4 regions of the Bacillus pfraonensis genome follow, and region 3 is predicted to be linked to each of the others. Evidence: predicted binding sites of a transcription regulator. Region 3 holds the regulator's gene; each other region holds the start of a gene.
What was found. The regulator Rex, encoded in region 3, represses fermentation and respiration genes when NADH is low (regulators of the CRP and FNR family bind a similar motif). The targets are predictions, from matches to a motif close to TTGTGAAATATTTCACAA.
Positions count from the first base shown of each region.

Region 1 (5,491 bases), on a different contig from region 3:
ATTCTACTTTAATTGATAACAATTATCATTGTCAATATTGAACACATACATTTTCTGCAAAATTTTACTTATACAAAAAAACGCTACAAAAAGATACTCTCTTTTCATAGCGTTTCATCTATTAATTTGATTCATATTCGTTCTCCTCTAACTTGTCACGCAGCGCTTTAACACGCTTGAAAAAGAAAAATGACAGTCCTAAAAACAAAACAATAACACCCATCATTGCAAAGGATTGCACAGTTTCTCTTCCTCCATTCGGAATCAATAAACCAATCATTAAAAATGTGGCTAGTGCAAGAAGAACTTGACCGAAGCGAATATAATCTGCTATTTTCTGTTGTAATTCTTTCATACTTCTACCACTCCTCCCTCTCACTCTATCATATTCTAATAGTCTCTGAGACAAGTAAATGCAGCCAATGAGGGAGAAGTTTTCCAAAGGAAAAAGAGCCGCATTTCTAGTGGCTCTTTCTCATTCATTACACACCTTTGTATGCCTGCATATATACTTCTTTTAACTCTGAAATAAGGGGTAATTTAGGATTTGCTGTTGTGCACTGATCTTCGAAAGCTCTTTCTGCTAACGTGCCAACAACCTCTTCAAATGCTTCTTGTTCCACACCTTGTCCAGCAATGCTCATATTTATATTTAATTCTTTTCCAAGAGCAATAATTGCTTGTACTAATGATTCCACACCTTCTTCCATTGTACTTGCTGGAAGACCAAGCATTCTCGCGATATGTGCATAACGTTCGTCAGCAACAAAGTGCTCATATTTTGGGAACAATGCATGTTTTCTCGGTTTGATTGCATTATAACGAATGACGTGCGGCATTAAGATTGCATTGGCACGACCGTGTGGAATATGAAATTCCGGTCCAATTTTATGTGCCAAGCTATGATTAATACCAAGAAATGCATTGGCAAACGCCATTCCAGCAATTGCAGAAGCGTTATGCATTTTCTCACGTGCCTCTTCATCATTCCCGTCTGTGTATGCTCTTGGTAAATATTTAAATACAAGATCAATTGCTTTTAATGCTAAACCATCTGTATAATCATTTGCCATAATAGACACGTACGCTTCAATGGCATGTGTTAATACATCCATTCCAGTATCTGCAGTTATATGCGGAGGTACTGTCATCACAAATTGTGGATCAACAATCGCTACATCTGGTGTTAATTCATAATCAGCAAGCGGATATTTTATATTGTTCTTTTTATCTGTAATAACCGCAAATGGTGTCACTTCTGATCCTGTTCCTGATGTTGTTGGGATTGCAACAAATTGCGCCTTGTTTCCAAGTTTCGGATATTTACATGTACGTTTTCTTATATCTAAAAACTTCTGCTTAATGCCAAAGAATGTTGTTTCTGGATGCTCATAGAAGAGCCACATTCCTTTTGCTGCATCCATTGCCGATCCACCACCAAGAGCGATTATCACATCCGGCTTGAAACTTCTCATCATTTCGGCACCTTTAAATACCGTTTCATCTGATGGATCTGGCTCTACTTCAAAGAATACTTCCACCTTTACATCATTTGTATGTTTACGTAAATAGTGCGTTACTGTATCGACATATCCATGCTCAACCATTCCAGGATCCGTTACAATAAATGCTCGTGAAATATTCGGCATATTTTCTAAATATCCTGTCGCATGCTTTTCAAAATAAATTTTAGGTGGTAATTTGAACCACTGCATATTCTTTTTTCTACTTGCAAGTCTTTTTATATTTAATAGATGTGTTGCCGTTACGTTTTGAGAAACAGAGTTCTTTCCATATGAACCGCATCCAAGTGTAAGTGATGGAATAAATGCATTATATATATCACCAATTCCGCCTTGTGATGACGGAGCATTTACAATGAGACGGCACGCTTTCATACGTAAACCAAATTGTTTTTGTACTTCTTTATTTGTCGAATGAATAACTGCTGAATGTCCTAAACCACCAAGATCTAACATACCTTCACAATATGTAAATCCTTCTTCCAGTGAATTCGCTTTTACACAAGCTAATACCGAGCTTAGTTTTTCACGAGATAGTGGGTAATCAGCACCTACGCCTTTAACTTCAGCAACCAGCATTTTTGTATCTTCTGGTACAGTAATTCCCACTAATGCCGCAATATAATATGCTGATTTCCCAACAATATCACTATTTACTGCACATGTATTTTCATTAATGACAAGTTTCTCTAATTTTTTCCGTTCATCTTCTGTTACAAAGTAACAATTATTTGCTATCATTTCTTCTTTCACATGATTGTAAATTTCTTTGTCTACAATGATTGCTTGTTCAGAAGCACAAATCATACCGTTATCAAATGTTTTTGATAAAATTAAATCATTTACAGCACGTTTTACATGTGCAGATTTTTCTATATAACAAGGTACGTTTCCAGGTCCTACGCCTAAGGCTGGTTTACCAGTAGAATACGCTGATTTCACCATCCCCGCGCCTCCAGTTGCTAGAACGAGTGCAACACCTTCATGATTCATTAATTGCTTTGTCGCCTCAACAGAAGGTTTATCAACCCATTGAATACAGCCATTTGGCGCCCCCGCCTTCACTGCTGCATCATATAACGTTTTAGCCGCTGCAATCGAACAATTTTGTGCGGAAGGATGAAATGCAAAGATAATTGGATTTCTTGTTTTCATTGCGATTAACGCTTTAAACATCGTTGTCGAAGTTGGATTCGTTACTGGTGTTACCCCAGCAACTACACCGACTGGTTCTGCAATTTCTATCATTTCTTCATGGGGATCCTCATGAATGATTCCTACTGTTTTATCTTTTTTCATACTGTGCCAAATATATTCAGTGGCAAAAATATTTTTGATACATTTATCTTCATATACACCGCGCCCTGTTTCCTCAACAGCCATTTTTGCAAGTGGCATATGTTGGTCTACACCCGCAAGTGCCATTTCATGTACAATGTCGTCAATTTGCTCTTGTGTAAAATTCTCTAATGCTCGTAAAGCTTCCTGACCATTCTTCACCAACGTGTCAATCATCTCTGTTATTTCTTGCATTTCATTTACAACTTTCTCTTTGACTACCATGTAAATTCCTCCTATTCTGCTACTTGGTCTTAAAGAGTCCCTCACGGCCTTAATGAGTCCTTATTAGCGTAAAAAAAATAGAGTTACTTTTCCTACATGAATTCTATTATTTGTGAAACATTTCACAAATATATGTGTGAAGCATCATTTCTTGCTTTTACTATACACGAAATATTTTTATTTGTGTGTGTCTAATTTGTGAAAAAATTCACAAATTAATCTTAAAAAAGCACCGCCCTCTTTGAGCAGTGCTTTTCCATTATGCTAAAGCCTGTGCTAAATCTTCAATTAAGTCTTCCCCATCTTCAATGCCGACAGAAATGCGGATTAATGTATCGGTAATTCCTAACTCTTTACGGCGATCTGCTGGGATAGATGCGTGAGTCATTTGTGCTGGAATAGAAATTAAGCTTTCTACTGCTCCTAAACTTTCAGCAAGTGTAAAGTACTGTACTTTCTCAAGTACTTTATTTAGCGTTTCTTCGCTGTCTACATCAAATGAAATAATTGCACCGTATCCACCAGCTTGCTCTTTCGCTAATGCATGATTTGGATGTGCTTCAAGGCCTGGATAGTATACTTTATTTACTTTTGGATGATTGTTTAAAAACTCAGCAATCGCGCGTGAATTTGTTTCATGCTCTTCCATACGAATTCCTAATGTTTTTAAACCACGAAGTAATAAAAAGCTGTCTTGCGGTCCAAGAATGCCACCTGTTGAATTTTGAACGAAATGAAGATCTTCTGCTAATTGTGAGCTATTAACAACAACTAGTCCGGCAACAACATCGCTATGTCCCCCTAAATATTTCGTTGCACTATGAAGCACAATATCTGCTCCTAAAGAAATTGGTGACTGCCAGTATGGCGTCATGAATGTATTATCAATAATTGTTAGTAAACCTTTCTCTTTTGCAAATGTAGAAATTTGCTTAATATCTGTAATTTTTAATAGTGGATTTGTTGGTGTTTCTACATAAATTGCTTTCGTGTTTGGACGAACTGCTTCTGCTACTTCATCTACATTTGTTGTATCTACAAATGTATGTTCAATACCAAATCGATTCAATACTTTTGTAATTACACGATATGTTCCGCCGTATACGTCATCTGTTAAAATGACATGATCTCCTTTTGAGAATAACATAATCGTTGCTGTAATAGCAGCCATCCCTGATCCAAATGCAAATCCCGCATGACCATTTTCTAGCACTGCAATCATTTCTTCTAATGCTGCACGTGTTGGATTTCCTGTACGTGAATATTCGTATCCTTGGTGTTTACCAACCGCTTCTTGTTTATACGTACTTGTTTGATAAATTGGTACGTTCACAGATCCAGTTGAAGGTTCTCCTATGCGAATACCATGAATTAACTTTGTTTTTGCTCTCATTTTTATTCCCACCCTTTGTATATATCTTTACTTAAGTAACGCTCACTGCTATCTGGAAAAATCGTTACAATGTTTGTACCTGATTTTGCCTTTTCAGCTTCTAATAAGCTTGCATGAAATGCCGCTCCCGAAGAACTACCTACAAGAAGCCCTTCTTTCTGCGCTAACTCTTTCACACGTTTAAATGCATTTCGATCAGAAATAGTATGAATTGCATCAAAATATGATGGCTTTAAAAATGGTGGAATAAATTCAAGACCGATTCCCTCTGTTTCATGTGAACCTGCTTCACCACCATTTAAAATAGATCCTTCCGGTTCTACAATCACCGTTTTAATCTCACGGTTTTGTTCTTTTAAATAAGACGCAGTTCCCATAAATGTACCCCCAGTACCTGCACCTGCCACAAATATGTTAATCTCTCCATCTAGCGCTTCCCACAGCTCAGGTCCTAATGTTTTGAAATAGGCACGTGGATTTGCTTCATTTGCAAATTGACTTGGAGAATATGAGTTTGGAATTTCTTTTACTAATTCTTTTGCCTTCGCAATTGCACCTGTCATCCCTTGTTCAGTAGGTGTATGCACAACCGTTGCACCGAGCGCTTTCATTAACTCTTGTTTTTCAACGCTAAATTTTTCTGGTACACAAACTATAACATGTAAATCATGCTCTAGTGCAGCAAGTGCCAGTCCAATACCGGTATTTCCTGCAGTTGGTTCGATAAGCGTTCCACCTTGCGCAACAAGTCCTTTTGCTAGTGCATCTTCAATCAATTCTCTTCCTAAACGATCTTTCACGCTTCCACCTGGATTATAAAATTCAAGCTTTGCAAATAAACGAACGCCCTCTGGAAGTGAAAACCGAGTAATTTCTACAATCGGTGTATGACCGATTAATTCATGAATCCCGCGATACACCTTCACCGTGTTCTCCTCCTTATTTGCCAATAAAGAAAAGGCAACTGTATGTATTTTCTTTATATGAGACAGTTGCCTTTTTGTTACATTAC
Region 1 covers NZ_JAHCDO010000017.1:53,062-58,552, reverse strand. Annotated here, with positions in the region: gene KFD70_RS17730 (YrhC family protein) at 122-355, opposite strand; gene adhE (bifunctional acetaldehyde-CoA/alcohol dehydrogenase) at 483-3,086, opposite strand; gene KFD70_RS17720 (bifunctional cystathionine gamma-lyase/homocysteine desulfhydrase) at 3,346-4,479, opposite strand; gene KFD70_RS17715 (O-acetylserine dependent cystathionine beta-synthase) at 4,482-5,405, opposite strand; gene mtnN (5'-methylthioadenosine/S-adenosylhomocysteine nucleosidase) at 5,488-5,491, opposite strand, start outside.
Region 1: a site for Rex is predicted at 3,197-3,214, ahead of adhE (bifunctional acetaldehyde-CoA/alcohol dehydrogenase). Genes of this name have one in related genera too.

Region 2 (5,491 bases), on a different contig from region 3:
TCGAGCGCAACTTTTGGCACGGTGTTTCTAGTATGCTTGTTTTTTCTCTTGTTCCATTTTTCGCGGGTATGGCTGCTTTAAAAAACAAGCGGCTCAGAAATTTCATTGAAGGAAAAGCCACTATTTTTATAAAAGACGGGAAAGTTCTTGAAGATAATTTAAAGAAAGAAAATTATACAATCGATGAGCTACTAGAACTTCTTAGAAAGAAAAATGCGTTTAGCATAGCAGATGTTGAATATGCTGTATTGGAGTCGGGCGGTGAATTAAATGTCTTGTTAAAAAGAGATAAACAGCCTCTTACCCCAAAAGATATCGGCTTACAAATAGCACCTGCAAAAGAAACACAAACGGTAATTATGGATGGAAACGTACTAGATGAACCACTTTCAGCTAGTGGTCATAATCGTGCTTGGCTTCACGCCGAGTTAGAGAAACTTGGCGTGGTGATAGAAAATGTCTTTATCGGGCAAGTCGATTCTTACGGACAACTTACTGTCGATATATATGATGATAAACTTCAAATGCCATCCCCTCAGGATAGACCATTATTGTTGGCTTCTCTAAAAAAATGTCAAGCTGATCTTGAATTATTCTCATTAGAAACAAAATCGAAATCGGCAAGTCAAATGTATAGCAAAAACGCAAAACAAGTTCAACATATTTTAAATAGAGTAACTTATCTCCTAAAAGAATAATACACAAAAGAACGCTTCTACAGAAAAGGCGTTCTTTTGTTTTTTGCGAATCACATACTTCTCCTATTACGTTTAAATTTATATAATTCGGTTATGATGTTGAAAGACACATAAGCAGGGAATTTCAAAAACATAGCGAATAAATCATGGTACAACTACATATTTTTTTGATTTAAAGTGGTTTTGTTTGACCTATATTGACCATAATTGTATTATAAGACTAAGAAAGCTTTCAAAGGAGGAAATAACAGATGAATTTAATTCCTACAGTAATTGAACAAACAAATCGTGGAGAACGCGCTTACGATATTTACTCTCGCCTATTAAAAGACCGCATCATTATGCTTGGTAGCGCAATTGATGACAACGTAGCAAACTCAATCGTTTCCCAGCTTTTATTCTTGGAATCTCAAGATCCAGAAAAAGATATTCATTTATACATTAACAGCCCTGGTGGTTCTATCACAGCAGGTATGGCAATCTACGATACAATGCAGTTTATTAAACCAAACGTATCAACAATTTGTATCGGTATGGCAGCATCTATGGGTGCTTTCCTACTTGCAGCAGGTGAAAAAGGAAAACGTTTCGCACTTCCAAACAGTGAAGTAATGATTCACCAACCACTTGGCGGAGCACAAGGTCAAGCAACTGAAATCGAAATCGCTGCAAAACGTATCCTATTCTTACGTGAAAAACTAAACCAAATTCTTGCTGATCGCACAGGACAACCATTAGAAGTACTACAACGCGACACAGACCGCGACAACTTCATGACAGCAGAAAAAGCACTAGAATACGGCTTAATCGATAAAATCTTTACAAATCGTTAATATACTTTAAAGCGAAAGCGGCTCGCTCAGAATGGGAGGGGGATGGAGCTTCTGACAAAGAGGTGCTTTTTACCTCGGCGGAAGAAGCGAAGCCACCGACCATTCTAGCCGCTGGAGCTGGATACAACTAAAAGCGAAAGCGGCTCGTTTAGAACTGCTCCAAAAAAGGCTATCGCCCATGCGATAGCCTTTCTTATTGACCACTTCTCAAAATATATCAGCGTTTTTTCCAATATACCTGCTTCTCATGATATATCGGCGCAAATTGAAATATATCGGCAATTCGACACAACATATCGACCATTCGACGAGATTACCTCTCCCCCACCCTCTCCATACCCATTATTGAATACAGAAAAAGTGACAAACCTGTTAAAAGAACAAACGTGTGATTTGGCTCACAATTTCATTCCAATCTTTATGTTACAGTGTAATTGATAATTCATATCAATTGTTTCGAGGTGAGAATGATGACAAAACAAATTAATTTTCATCATACTGTTTATGATTTAACGAATCAATATCCTGAAATTATTCCCATTTTAAAGAACCTTGGATTTGAAAATATAACAAAACCTAATATGCTGCAAACAGCCGGCCGTATAATGACTATCCCGAAAGGCTGCCGAATGAAAGGTATTTCATTAGACGGAGTAAAAGAAGCTTTTCAAAATAATGGATTTCACATTAATGAGTAGAGGAGAATCCTTATGAGTGAAATGATTAATAACCGTGAACAAGAAAATATAAATAACTCTGAACGACAAACAATCTTAAAGACTATTATTAAAGATCTTCATAACGGAAAAAACATTGAAGATGTAACAGCTCAGTTTCAAGAAGCAATTGGAAATATTACCGTAGCAGAAATTTCAAAGCTCGAGCAGGCACTTATGGAGGAAGAAGGCATTCCAGTTGAAGAAGTACAACGCTTATGCTCCGTTCATACAGCTGTTTTTAAGGGATCCATTGAAGAAATTCATCAATCTAATAAACAAGAAGAGCAACCAGGTCATCCCATTCATACATTTAAACTGGAAAACAAAGAAATTGATTTACTTGTGAATTTCAAACTTCAACTTCACTATGAACGTTTTGAAAAAGAAGATAGCGAAGAAAACATTTATAAATTAATAGAAGACTTAAATTTATTACTAGATGTTGATAAACATTATAGCCGGAAAGAAAATCTACTTTTCCCTTATTTAGAGAAATACGGCATTTATGGACCTACCCAAGTTATGTGGGGCGTTGATGACAGAATTCGTGCTGCTATTAAAGAAGCAAAACAAAAATTAGTAAATTATAATCAAGATAAAAAATCAGTCTTAGACAGCGTTTCTTTCGTCACCCATGACGTAACTGAAATGATTTTTAAAGAAGAAAATATTTTATTTCCGATGGCCCTTCAAACTCTTACAGAAGATGAATGGCTAAAAATCGCTCATGAAAGTGATGAAATCGGCTACTGCTTAACAAGCCCTACAACTACATGGAAACCAGAAAGAATAGCGATGCAAGAAGAAACAATGTCAGAAGGATTTATTCGTTTTGAAACAGGACTATTATCGTTACAACAACTAGAACTCGTATTAAATCACTTACCCGTTGATATTACATTTATCGATGAAAATGATGTTGTGCGTTACTTCTCTCATGGAAAAGAACGGATCTTCGCTCGCACGAAAGCTGTCATTGGTCGAACAGTGCAAAACTGTCATCCTCCCAAAAGCGTTCATGTCGTTGAAAAACTCTTAGAAGATTTCAAATCTGGAAAAAAAGATTGTGAAGATTTTTGGATTCAATTTCAAGATAAATATGTATATATTCGCTACTTCGCAGTGCGAAATGCAGATGGAAAATATATGGGGACCCTCGAATTTACGCAAAACATTCAACCGATCCGTGAACTTCAAGGAGAAAAACGGATTCTTTCATAATTTATCCCGTATTAACGGGCAGTAAGATCCCCACCTCAATATTCAGGGAAAAACGAGGAAGATAGGTGTAGGATAAAGCGAACCTTTAATCGACGATTGAATACAACACATCAATTACTCAAAAATATTCAACTGATTTATCCAATCAAAAAAGCTATCGCCCACGCGATAGCTTTTTACTGTTTATTTTGTACATATGCTGCCAGCGCTTCTAAAGCAGCTTCTGCATCTGAACCTTCTGTTATAATCGTTACGTTGCTACCAGATCCAATCGCTAAGCTCATAATCCCCATTATGCTCTTCGCATTGACTGTTTTTCCATCTTTCTCAATGAAAATATCAGCGTGAAAACGATTTGCCTCTTGTACAAACAACGCAGCCGGACGTGCTTGTAAGCCGTTTTTTAATGCAACCTCAACTTGTTTCTGAACCATAGCTCCCATTTCCCCTTTACCGTTATTTTTTTGCTACCGGTTCCCCCGCGCGTAATTTCTCTGCGATTTCATCGATTTTACGCAAGCGATGATTGATACCTGATTTACTTATTTTCCCCCCAGATACCATCTCGCCTAATTCTTTCAATGTTACATCTTGATAATTAATACGTAATTGTGCAATCTCTCTTAATTTATCTGGTAAAACATCGAGCCCAACCGTTTCATCAATGTAACGAATATTTTCAATTTGCCTTAAAGCGGCACCAATTGTTTTATTTAAATTGGCTGTTTCACAGTTCACCAATCGATTAACTGAATTACGCATATCACGAACAATACGAATATCCTCAAATCTTAACAATGCATTATGTGCACCGATAATGTTTAAAAACTCCGTAATTTTCTCCGCTTCTTTTAAATACGTAATGTACCCTTTACGCCTTTCCAGCGTCTTACTATTTAAATCAAATCCGTTCATCAGTTCACATATAGAATCATTATGTTCCTTGTATAACGAAAAGACCTCTAAATGATAAGATGATGTTTCTGGGTTATTTACTGAACCACCTGCTAAAAATGCACCTCTTAAATACGATCGTTTGCAGCATTTCTTTTCAATCAATTCCTGTGAGATATTGCGAATAAATGAAAAGTCTTCTCTAACAATATGCAAATCCGCTAATATTTCACGAGATTTCTCAACAAGCCGAACGATATATACATTATTTTTCTTCAGTCGCATTTTTTTACGAACAAGCAATTCTACCGTCACGTCATATCCCTTTTTCAGCAATGTGTAAATTCTTCTTGCGATTGCTGCATTTTCTGTTTGAATATCAATCGAAAGACGACGGTTTGAAAAAGAAAGTGATCCGTTCATTCGAAGCAATGCTGATAATTCTGCTTTCTCACAGCACTCCTTCATTTCAAGCTTCGTGAGCTCTTTCTTTGTTTCTGATGCAAATGACACAGCCCCACCTCCTTATACGATATTTTGGAACAAAAATCTTGTCCTATATGAATGAGCAGCGTTATCTCATACAGAGATAACGCATGCTTATAATAACGAATATAAAATAGAAGCTAATTTTAATGTATCATGTCTTACAACTTGATCATCATACTTTGCTAATTCATCTTGAATTAAGCGAATGTCATTTTCAGCAAAACGATGTTCATCAACCACAACAGGTTCAGACATTTCTTCTGCATACAATTTACGTAACACAGCAGGAATATCATGATTATTTACAATTGCTGTATCAATGAAAGGTACCCCAAGATGATCATGTAAAGCCTGCACATGATCAAATGCTGTATACCCCATCGTTTCTCCAGCTTGCGTCATAACATTACATACATATACTTTTTTCGCCTTTGCAGCAAGAACGGCTTTACCGATTTTTTCTACAATTAAGTTTGGCAAAATACTTGTGTACAAACTACCTGGTCCGAAGACAAGTAAATCCGCTCGCTGAATTTCCATTAATGTCTCATATAATGGTTCTACATCACCCGGTGTTAAAAACACACGATTGATTTTTTTCCCAAAGTACGGAATTTTCGATTCACCTGTTACAATT
Region 2 covers NZ_JAHCDO010000003.1:257,204-262,694, forward strand. Annotated here, with positions in the region: gene KFD70_RS03915 (DUF421 domain-containing protein) at 1-698, shown strand, start outside; gene clpP (ATP-dependent Clp endopeptidase proteolytic subunit ClpP) at 950-1,531, shown strand; gene KFD70_RS03925 (DUF1858 domain-containing protein) at 2,002-2,229, shown strand; gene KFD70_RS03930 (DUF438 domain-containing protein) at 2,242-3,471, shown strand; gene KFD70_RS03935 (HPr family phosphocarrier protein) at 3,648-3,905, opposite strand; gene whiA (DNA-binding protein WhiA) at 3,928-4,878, opposite strand; gene KFD70_RS03945 (gluconeogenesis factor YvcK family protein) at 4,966-5,491, opposite strand, start outside.
Region 2: a site for Rex is predicted at 1,918-1,935, ahead of KFD70_RS03925 (DUF1858 domain-containing protein). Genes of this name have one in related genera too.

Region 3 (5,491 bases):
CGATGCGAGCTTCGATTTGTTGTGTATTTCCAATACCTTCAACTACAGTTGTGTTTTCTTTCGTTACAACAACTTTACCAGCGCGTCCTAAAGATTCAACTGTAGCAGATTTTAAGTCACGTCCTAATTCTTCAGTGATTACTTCGCCACCAGTTAAGATTGCGATATCTTCAAGCATTGCTTTACGACGGTCACCAAATCCAGGAGCCTTAACAGCTACTACATTGAATGTACCACGAAGTTTGTTTACTACTAACGTAGCTAACGCTTCGCCTTCTACATCTTCTGCAATGATAAGAAGTGGTTTACCTTGTTGTACCACTTGCTCTAACACTGGTAAGATTTCTTGAATGTTAGAAATCTTTTTGTCAGTGATTAAGATATATGGGTTATCAAGGACTGCTTCCATTTTGTCAGAATCAGTAATCATGTAAGGAGATGCATATCCACGATCGAATTGCATACCTTCTACTACATCTAATTCTGTTGTGAATCCTTTAGATTCTTCTAAAGTAATAACGCCGTCGTTACCAACGCGTTCCATTGCTTCAGCAATTAATTTACCTACTTCTTCGTCAGCAGCAGAGATAGCAGCTACTTGCGCGATAGAAGATTTACCTTCGATTGGTTTAGAAATCGTTTTTAATTCTTCTACTGCTGCAACAACAGCTTTTTCGATACCTTTACGAAGACCCATTGGGTTCGCACCAGCTGTTACGTTTTTTAAACCTTCACGAATCATGGCTTGTGCTAATACAGTTGCAGTTGTTGTTCCGTCACCAGCTACGTCATTTGTTTTGCTAGCAACTTCTGCTACTAATTTTGCACCCATGTTTTCGAATGCATCTTCTAATTCGATTTCTTTTGCAATTGTTACACCATCATTTGTAATAAGTGGTGAACCGAATTTTTTCTCAAGTACAACGTTACGACCTTTTGGTCCAAGCGTTACTTTTACTGCGTTTGCAAGAGTGTCGACACCGCGAAGCATCGAACGACGTGCTTCTTCACTAAATTTAATATCTTTTGCCATAATATTTGACCCCCTTGGATTTTTAAAATGTATATAATTAACCGATAACTGCTAAAATGTCACTTTCACGTAAAATCAAGTAGTCTGTACCTTCATATTTCACTTCAGTACCTGCATATTTTGAGAAGATGATAAGATCACCTGCTGCTACCTCTAAAGCAACACGCTCACCATTTTCAAGCACTCGACCAGTACCTACTGCAACAACTTTACCCTCTTGTGGTTTTTCTTTTGCAGTGTCTGGTAATACAATACCACTTGCTGTTTTTTCTTCTGCTTGAACAAGCTCAATTACAACGCGATCACCTAATGGCTTTAGCATGAACAATAACCTCCTCATTTTCCTATGTAAATTTTCTTTATTAGCACTCAAAGACTATGAGTGCTAACACACTTATAATAATAAATAATCTAAATTTCTTTTGCAAGTAAAAAAATCATAATTTTTTCGCAAATTACGATATAAACTTTTTCTATACAACAATAACAGCAATAATTCTCAAGAAAGCCTTTTTATATGAATCGGCTTTTCCACTTATCGTATGTTACAATATGAAGGATGCCATAAGTTATTTTCTCTATAGGTACTGCTTTTTCCTGTTATCTATTTCATTTTCAAATAAAGATTTACAAAAAAATAATAATACAAACAGTTATTACGTATCCCACGGCGGGATGTTCACATGTTTCCTCGCCTTATCTCATAAATTAGAGTTAGAAAGGATGGTTAACCCATTTGAAAAAACAATATTGGTGGATTATAGTTACATATATTCTGATGCAACTATCGGGAATTTTTGGCATATGGCTCCTTTTCAAAACAGGACTATATGATAATATGGCAGTTTCACGAGAGCAGAAAATGCAAATCATGGCTGGGCACTGGTCAATCATCAGCTTTTTTATTGCATTATGTATTATACTTTGGCTTCTTAGAACCGATATACGTGAAAGACATTTAGATACGAAGCGAGCTAGCATTCCTGCTACAATCGGCTGGATTTTTATCGGTTTCTTTTTAGCTATGTTTGCTCAAATACTTGCAGCTAATATTGAAATGCGATTATTAGGGATTAATCCTGGTTCTCAAAACACTCAAGATTTGATGGAAATAGCAAGAGCTACTCCATGGTTCCTTATTGTTATATCTATCATCGGTCCTATTTTAGAAGAGATTGTCTTTAGAAAGATTTTATTTGGAACACTCTATAAAAGATTTAATTTCTTTATCGCAGCCATTATTAGTTCGCTTGTTTTCGCGGCCATTCACTTTGATTTTACACACTTGTTAGTATACACTTCCATGGGGCTTGTTTTCGCTTTTCTATATGTGAAAACAAAACGAATCATCGTTCCTATTATGGCTCATGTCGCGATGAATACATTAGTCGCAATAACTCAAGTACTAGTAAGTAACGAACAAATACAAGAAATGATCAAACAAGCAGAAAAAATGCAAGGATTTATCGGAGGATTTTAAATATGAGGAACTCACCATTGTTCATGGCAGCACTGTATTTCCTTCTTGGATGTATCTTTACACGTTTCGCAATTACGAACGTTACAGATACAATTTGGAACTTTTGGACACTGCTGTTCGCTGCTATGGCAACAATTGATTTTAATTTGGCACTTCGACTTATCTTAGTCAAATTTACAAAGAAAAGGCAATAATAAAACGCAGAGGGATTTCCTCTGCGTTTTATTGTGGATAATTTTTCAAAAAATAAACGAGCGTTTGTAATTCTACAGCTAAATCAATATGATGAATTCTTATGTTTTCTGACACATTTAATCGTGCCGGTGTAAAATTTAAAATTCCATGTACATTTGTTTCGGCCAATCGATCTGCTACAGCTTGTGCAACGGTAGCAGGTACTGTTAATATTGCCACCTGTATATCATTTGTTAAACGTTCTTCTAATTCATCCAAATGATATACAGGAATTCCTCCGATTTCTTTTCCAACTTTCTCTTCATTGACATCAAACGCCATTTCAATCTTTGTATTATTATTTTTCGTGAAATTGTAATGTAAGAAAGCGGTCCCTAAATTACCCACTCCAATAAGTGCTACACGTGTTATATCATCTTGATCGAGCGTTTCTCGGAAGAATGATAGTAAATAATTCACATTATATCCATATCCCTTTTTCCCTAACGCTCCAAAATATGAAAAATCTCTCCGAATTGTTGCTGAGTCTACCTTTACCGCCTCACTCAATTCTGCCGATGAAACACGTTGCTTACCAGAAAGAGATAAATTTTGGATAAATCGATAGTATAGAGGCAATCGTTTGGCAGTGGCCTGTGGAATCTTTTGCTGATCCATGTAACCTCTCCTCTCTTCCTATCTTTGTTCACAGATTTAAAATAAATACATAAGTTTAGCACTTATGACTTTCCCTGTATAATAGAGAGAAGAATTCTCTCTTTATTTTAAACTATACACTATTTTTAGTATGATTGAGAAATATAAACATGGCAAAGTTAAGAAATTATTTGAGGTGAAAACATTGATTTTATTACAAGTGAATGGGCTTTCAAAATTATACGGTGCTGAAACAATTCTTGCAAACATTAAATTGGAAGTCCAAACAAAAGATCGAATTGCACTAGTTGGTCGAAATGGTGCTGGAAAATCTACATTATTAAAAATAATTGCCGGTGAATTATCTCACGATGGTGGAGAAATTATAAAGCCAAAAGATGTTTCTATTGGTTATTTAGCCCAAAATACAGGTTTGGAAACTTCTTTAACAATTTGGGATGAAATGCTTACCGTCTTTACACATCTGCAGCATATGGAGAAGAAACTTCGAAGGTTAGAGCAGGAAATGGGTAAGGAAGAGAACTTTTCAAATGCTGCTACGTACGAGAAATTACTCGCTGATTATGATCAATTACAGTTAGACTACAAAGATCAAGGTGGTTACCAATATGAAGCGGATATTCGCTCCATTTTAAGTGGACTTGGTTTTCCAGCGGAAACACACCAAACAACAATTTCCACATTAAGTGGCGGACAGAAAACAAGACTTGCTCTTGGGAAGCTACTATTAACAAAACCAGACTTACTCATCTTGGACGAACCAACAAACCATTTAGATATCGATACATTAACATGGCTTGAACAATATTTACAAGGCTATCCTGGAGCTATTTTAATCGTGTCCCACGATCGCTACTTTTTAGACAAGCTTGTTACACAAGTATATGAAATTTCTAATAAAGAGAGCAGACGATATGTTGGTAACTACAGTAAATATTTAGATTTAAAAGCTGCACTATATGAGCAAGAAATGAAACGTTATGAGAAACAACAAGAGGAAATCGCTAAACTAGAAGACTTTGTCCAAAAGAACATTGCTCGTGCGTCCACAACAAAACGTGCACAAAGTCGCCGGAAACAATTAGATCGGATGGAATTACTGACCAGACCATTAGGTGATTCTAAATCCGCATCCTTCCACTTTGATATCGAAAAACAAAGCGGAAACGACGTATTACAGGTAAAAGATGTTTCAATTGGATATGACAAAGAACCAATTATTGAGCATGTAAATATGCGATTAACCCGCGGTGATAGTGTCGCACTAGTCGGTCCAAACGGTATTGGGAAATCTACATTATTAAAGTCGATTGTAAATAAATTGAAGACGTTAAGCGGTGAAGTTTCTTTCGGTTCAAATGTATCTATTGGGTATTATGATCAAGAACAAGCAAACTTAACATCATCCAAGCGTGTTTTAAATGAATTATGGGACGATTATCCGCTAGAGCCGGAAAAAGAAATTCGCACGATACTCGGTAACTTTTTATTCACAGGGGATGATGTATTAAAGCCAGTATCTTCCCTAAGTGGTGGTCAAAAAGCTCGATTAGCTCTAGCAAAATTGATGATGCAAAAATCTAATTTATTAATTCTCGATGAGCCTACAAACCATCTTGATTTAAATAGTAAAGAGATTTTAGAAAACGCCTTAATTGATTATCCTGGAACTCTTTTATTCGTTTCCCATGATCGCTATTTCATTAACCGTGTCACAACTACAGTGGTTGAGTTATCAACAGAGGGAGCACAAGAATATTTAGGTGACTATGACTACTATATTGAAAAGAAAAATGAAATGATTGAACGGGCAGAATTTGAACAGCAAGAAAATGATGTACCTATTCAAAAAAGCGTTGCTCAAGAAAAATTAAGCTATCTTGAAGAAAAAGAACGTAAAAAGCAGGAACGTCAGCGTATCCGAAAAATTGAAGAAATTGAACAAAACATCGCAAAGTTAGAAGAAGAAATTGCACAATTAGAAGAGGAGCTTTGTTTACCTGAAGTATATGCTGACTACGAACGGGCTAGCGAGATTACAACAGCAAAGCAAACCAAACAAGAAGAATTAGAGAAGTTTATGGCGGAATGGGAAGAGTTACACGTATAACCCTTATATATTCATA
Region 3 covers NZ_JAHCDO010000048.1:3,515-9,005, reverse strand. Annotated here, with positions in the region: gene groL (chaperonin GroEL) at 1-1,033, opposite strand, end outside; gene groES (co-chaperone GroES) at 1,071-1,355, opposite strand; gene KFD70_RS26690 (CPBP family intramembrane glutamic endopeptidase) at 1,770-2,513, shown strand; gene KFD70_RS26685 (YdiK family protein) at 2,516-2,707, shown strand; gene KFD70_RS26680 (redox-sensing transcriptional repressor Rex) at 2,736-3,365, opposite strand; gene KFD70_RS26675 (ABC-F family ATP-binding cassette domain-containing protein) at 3,550-5,475, shown strand.

Region 4 (5,491 bases), on a different contig from region 3:
CAACTGCTTTCGGCTTATACCACTTTGCATCTTCTTCTGTATATAACTGCTGCCTTTGTAAGTTGCTCCACTCGACATAATCACGGTCTGCAATCGTCAGCTTGCCAATTCCCGCCCTTACAATCGCCTCTGAACTTGCTGCTCCTAATGCACCAGCACCAATGATGAGCACATGCTTTTCCCTTATTTCCCTTTGACCTGTCTCGCCGATTCCTGAAAATAACATTTGTCTTGAATAACGCTCCTGCACATGTCTTTCCCCCTTCCTTATCCACCGATATAAGACATTTCAATTTTCGGGCGGTTATTTGCACTTTCTTCAGTCCGCTCATCAGAATATCGATCTTTTCGATATTCCCATACGTTTTGTATTGCCTTTAATAAATCGGCATCCGAAATATCCTCTCTAAGTAAGCTTCTTAAATCTGTTCCTTTCGTTGCAAACAAACAAGTATAAAATTTACCGTCTGCCGAAATCCGTGCTCTCGTACAGGAAGAACAGAAAGATTCAGAAACTGAAGTGATGAACCCAACTTCCGCATCACTACCCACATAACGATAACGCTTCGCAACTTCTCCAAAATAATGAGGATCTACAGGTTCAATTGGGTATACCTGATTGATTTTCTCAATCAATTCTTGCTTCGTAATGACCTGTTCAAAATTCCAGCCATTCGTACTGCCAACGTCCATAAACTCAATGAAACGAAGCGGAATTCCTCGCTCCTTAAAATAAGAAGCCATCAGAAGAATTTGATTATCATTCATTCCTTTTTTCACAACCATATTTACTTTTACATCAAGTCCAGCTTCTTTTGCTGCGGCAATTCCTTTTAGCACAGGTTTTGTACTAATATTTCGGCCATTAATTTTGCGAAATACATCGTCTTCTATTGCATCTAAACTAACATTCACTCGGTGTAATCCCGCTTCCTTTAACGCCTTTGCTTGCTTTGTTAAATGAATCCCATTTGTCGTAAGTCCAATATCTGTTAAGCCATCCAACTTTACAAGCCGTGTAATAAGCTTTGGCAAATCTTTACGTAGTAATGGTTCCCCGCCCGTAAGTCTAATTTTCTTTACACCCATACCTACAAATAATTTTGCTAATCGTTCAATTTCATCAAATGTAAGCAAAAATTCTTCTTGTAAAAATGCATAATCAGGCCCGAACACTTCAGCTGGCATACAGTATGTGCATCTGAAATTACAACGATCAATGACAGAGATGCGTAAATCTTGAAGTGGACGCTGCAAAGAATCTGTAATCTTCTCGCGCATCGTTATCCCCCCCCTTTTCTGCTAAATTCTATCTGTCTTCATTCTATTATAATATATTTTTAAACTGCGATGTTTTTGCTTAAACTCTTTATTCACTTTCTATGTTTTTTAGTTGCCTCCATCATAAAAAAGAAGAAGAAGGTACGTTGTGATATTTCTCACATCGCCTTCTTCATTCAAAAATTCTTCACAAATTCGTTCAAATTTTATTCACATTTCAGTTACAATCACTGTATTTGCGTACGGTACTCCTCACCCCACTCACGCATAAGTGTGATAATTGGTGTAAGGGATTTTCCGAATTTCGTTAAAGAATATTCCACTTTTGGTGGAACCTCTTTATATACTTCACGATGAATTACTCCAGCTGCCTCTAGTTCTCGAAGCTGCCTAGTTAGCATGCGCTGTGTGATGCCAGGCATTAATCGTACAAATTCATTAAAACGAATCACTTCGGCATTCATTAAGTGAAATAGAATAACCCCTTTCCATTTCCCACCGATTACATCTAACGTTACTTCTACCGAACAACGATTTATATCTTTCTGTTCCATTTTGTCACTCTCCATTAGTATACAAATTGATACTATATGCTAAAAATGTGCGTACTTACATCTTTTATTTTACTATTGTAGAATCAATTTTGTAATCAGCTTACTATAAAAAAGCAAATTATTAAAAGGTGGTTGTTTAAATGGAACATACAAAAGAAGAAATTTTAAAAGCTTATCAATTTCGACATGCATGTAAAGAATTTGATGTAAATAAAAAAATCTCTGATGAAGATTTTCATTTTATTTTAGAAACTGGCCGACTTTCTCCAAGTTCATTTGGTTTTGAACCTTGGAAATTTGTTGTGATTCAAAATCAAGATATTCGTAACAAGCTTCTTCCTGTATCTTGGGGTGCGCAAAAACAATTACCAACAGCAAGCCACTTTGTCGTTATATTAGCTCGTAAAAAAGAAGAGATGATTTATAACTCATCCTATATTTCTAACTTTATGAAAAATATTCAGCAACTTCCTGAAGAAGTTATAACGATGAAACGCGGTTTTTATAAAGAATTTCAAGAATCTGATTTTCAATTACTAGAAAGTGATCGTGCCATGTTTGATTGGGCTTCTAAACAAACTTACATCGCTCTTGGCAATATGATGACTGCCGCTGCTCAAATCGGCATCGACTCTTGTCCGATTGAAGGGTTTCATCAAGAAAAAGTAGATGCAATTTTAAAAGAAGAAGGAATTATTTCAGATGATGCATTTGGTGTGTCTGTTTTAGTTGCTTTTGGTTATCGCGCAGAAGAACCAAAACGTGATAAAACTCGTCAAACAATGGATATGGTTGTGGAGTGGATTAAATAAAGTAAAAGGGTGTCTACAAAAGACACTCTTTTTTTCAGTACGAAATGTGCGCTTGTTCACAGCTAAGTACTAACTTATCACCTATAATGAAAAGATATTTCTTGCATTTTCACCATGTTTACATCCACAATAAGAAATAGACTGCTTTTAAAAGAAAGGTGATTGCTGTGACAAACCGTACGGCATTATCAGAAGATTTAAAGGAATTGCTTGCATCTGTTGAATATAAAATGCAGATTAATAAAGGAAGTTATATTTTCCAAGAAGGTGTGGAGGCAAAAGAACTCTATATCGTTCGCTCTGGAAAAGTGCAGATTAGTAAAATTAGTGCTGACGGACAGGAGTTAACACTTCGCATTTGTTCAACGCATGATATCATCGGAGAATTAACATTATTTACGGACAATGCAAAGTATTTATTAAATGCGAAATGCCTTGAAAATGTTGAGGTTGGCGTAATTAAACGAGATGCTTTAGAGAAGGCATTACTTGAAAAACCAGCCCTTGCCTTTGAATTTATGAAATGGATTAGTGAACATTTAAGGAGAATGCAAACGAAATTCCGTGATTTAGTGTTACATGGTAAAAAAGGTGCTCTTTATTCGACTCTTATTCGTATGACGAATAGTTATGGCGTATTAAAAGAAAACGGCATCCTTATCGATCTACCTTTAACAAATCAAGAGCTTGCGAATTTCTGTGCAACCTCACGTGAAAGTGTCAACCGTATGTTAAATGATTTAAAAAAGCAAGGAATTATTTCTATTCATAAAGGAAAAATCACGATTCATAATTTACAATTTTTAAAATGCGAAATTGCTTGTGAAGATTGTCCCGCCTCTGTGTGTAGTATTGAGTAGCCTCTCTATTTGAGAGGCTACTCTTTTTTCTTTCTCCTTTATTCTACAAAAAAGAATCACTCTTCGATGTGAAAAATGTCACAACTTCCCAAAAAATGTTATAAGTCTGATTTTTGACAATCTGTTGAACTGTGATAGATATCACATCTCTATTTGACGCGCTCTCTTATATTGAAAGTAAGCAAGAGAGACGTAATAAAGGAGTGAACAGTATGAAAAAGAAACCTTCAGCATTAATGAAACGTTTAAAATATTTTTCTCCAATAGATCGCTATAACAACAATCATACACAAGAAACGTATGAAGATCGCGAATGGGAAAACGTGTATAGAAAACGCTGGCAACATGATAAAGTCATTCGTTCTACACACGGTGTAAACTGTACTGGTTCTTGTAGCTGGAACATTTACGTAAAGGATGGAATTGTAACTTGGGAAGGCCAAGAGCTGAACTATCCATCAACGGGCCCTGATATGCCAGACTTTGAGCCACGAGGATGTCCACGCGGAGCAAGTTTTTCTTGGTACATTTATAGTCCACTTCGCGTGAAATATCCATATGTCCGTGGCGTACTTTGGAATATGTGGCAAGAAGAACTTCAAAACCACAAATCACCGCTAGACGCTTGGAAAAGCATTGTGGAAAATCCTGAAAAAGCACGTACTTATAAGCAGGCCCGGGGTAAAGGCGGATTCATCCGTGCTAGTTGGGATGAAGTATTACAACTTGTTGCCGCTTCTCTACTTTATACAGTAATCAAATACGGCCCAGATCGAAATGTTGGTTTCTCACCAATTCCAGCCATGTCGATGTTAAGCCATGCTGCTGGTAGCCGCTTTATGCAGCTCATGGGTGGTCCAATGCTTAGCTTCTACGATTGGTACGCTGATTTGCCACCAGCTTCTCCGCAAATTTGGGGTGATCAAACAGATGTACCAGAAAGTAGTGATTGGTATAACTCTGGTTACATTATGACGTGGGGTTCAAACGTACCAATGACAAGAACACCAGACGCTCACTTCTTAGCAGAGGTGCGCTATAAAGGAACGAAAGTTGTTTCTGTAAGTCCTGACTTTGCGGAATCCACAAAGTTTGCTGATGATTGGATTAGCGTAAAACAAGGTACAGACGGAGCACTTGCAATGGCAATGGGGCACGTCATCTTACAAGAGTTTTACGTGGACCAGCAAGTGGAATACTTCACAAATTATGCAAAACAATATACTGATTTCCCGTTCTTTGTCACATTGAAACAACAAGGAGACCAATTTGTTGCCGATCGTTTCTTAAACGCGAATGATATTGGCCGTGAAACAAAGCTTGGTGAATGGAAACCTGTTCTTTGGAACGATAACACGAACGATTTCGCAACACCTCATGGCACAATGGGGTCACGCTGGGATAACGAAAAGAAATGGAACTTGCGCTTAGAAGATGAACAAACCGGCGAAAAAATTGATCCACGCCTTTCCTTACTTGGTATGGAAGATGCTGTTGGAACTGTACAAATTCCGTACTTCTCTGATGATGGAAACAAAGTATTAGAACGCACAATTCCAGTGAAAAAAATCACGACTGAAGAAGGCGACATTTTCGTTACAACTGTATACGACTTAACGTTAGCAAACTACGGAGTTAACCGTGGACTTGGCGGGCAAGAACCGAAAGACTTCAATGATGATATGCCATTTACACCAGCATGGCAAGAGAAAATGACCGGCGTAAAACGAGAACTGATTATTCAAATCGCTCGTGAATTTGCTCAAAATGCGGTTGATACAAATGGCCGCTCAATGATTATTGTCGGCGCTGGTATTAACCATTGGTTTAACTCTGATACGATTTACCGCGCAGTTCTAAATCTTGTTCTTCTCGTTGGAGCGCAAGGTGTAAACGGCGGAGGCTGGGCACATTATGTTGGGCAAGAGAAACTACGTCCAGCAGAAGGTTGGCAAACGATCGCAATGGCAAAAGACTGGCAAGG
Region 4 covers NZ_JAHCDO010000033.1:35,860-41,350, forward strand. Annotated here, with positions in the region: gene KFD70_RS23795 (molybdopterin-synthase adenylyltransferase MoeB) at 1-250, opposite strand, end outside; gene moaA (GTP 3',8-cyclase MoaA) at 268-1,281, opposite strand; gene KFD70_RS23805 (winged helix-turn-helix transcriptional regulator) at 1,509-1,835, opposite strand; gene KFD70_RS23810 (NAD(P)H-dependent oxidoreductase) at 1,976-2,647, shown strand; gene KFD70_RS23815 (Crp/Fnr family transcriptional regulator) at 2,815-3,507, shown strand; gene KFD70_RS23820 (nitrate reductase subunit alpha) at 3,720-5,491, shown strand, end outside.
Region 4: a site for Rex is predicted at 3,574-3,591, ahead of KFD70_RS23820 (nitrate reductase subunit alpha). Genes of this name have one in related genera too.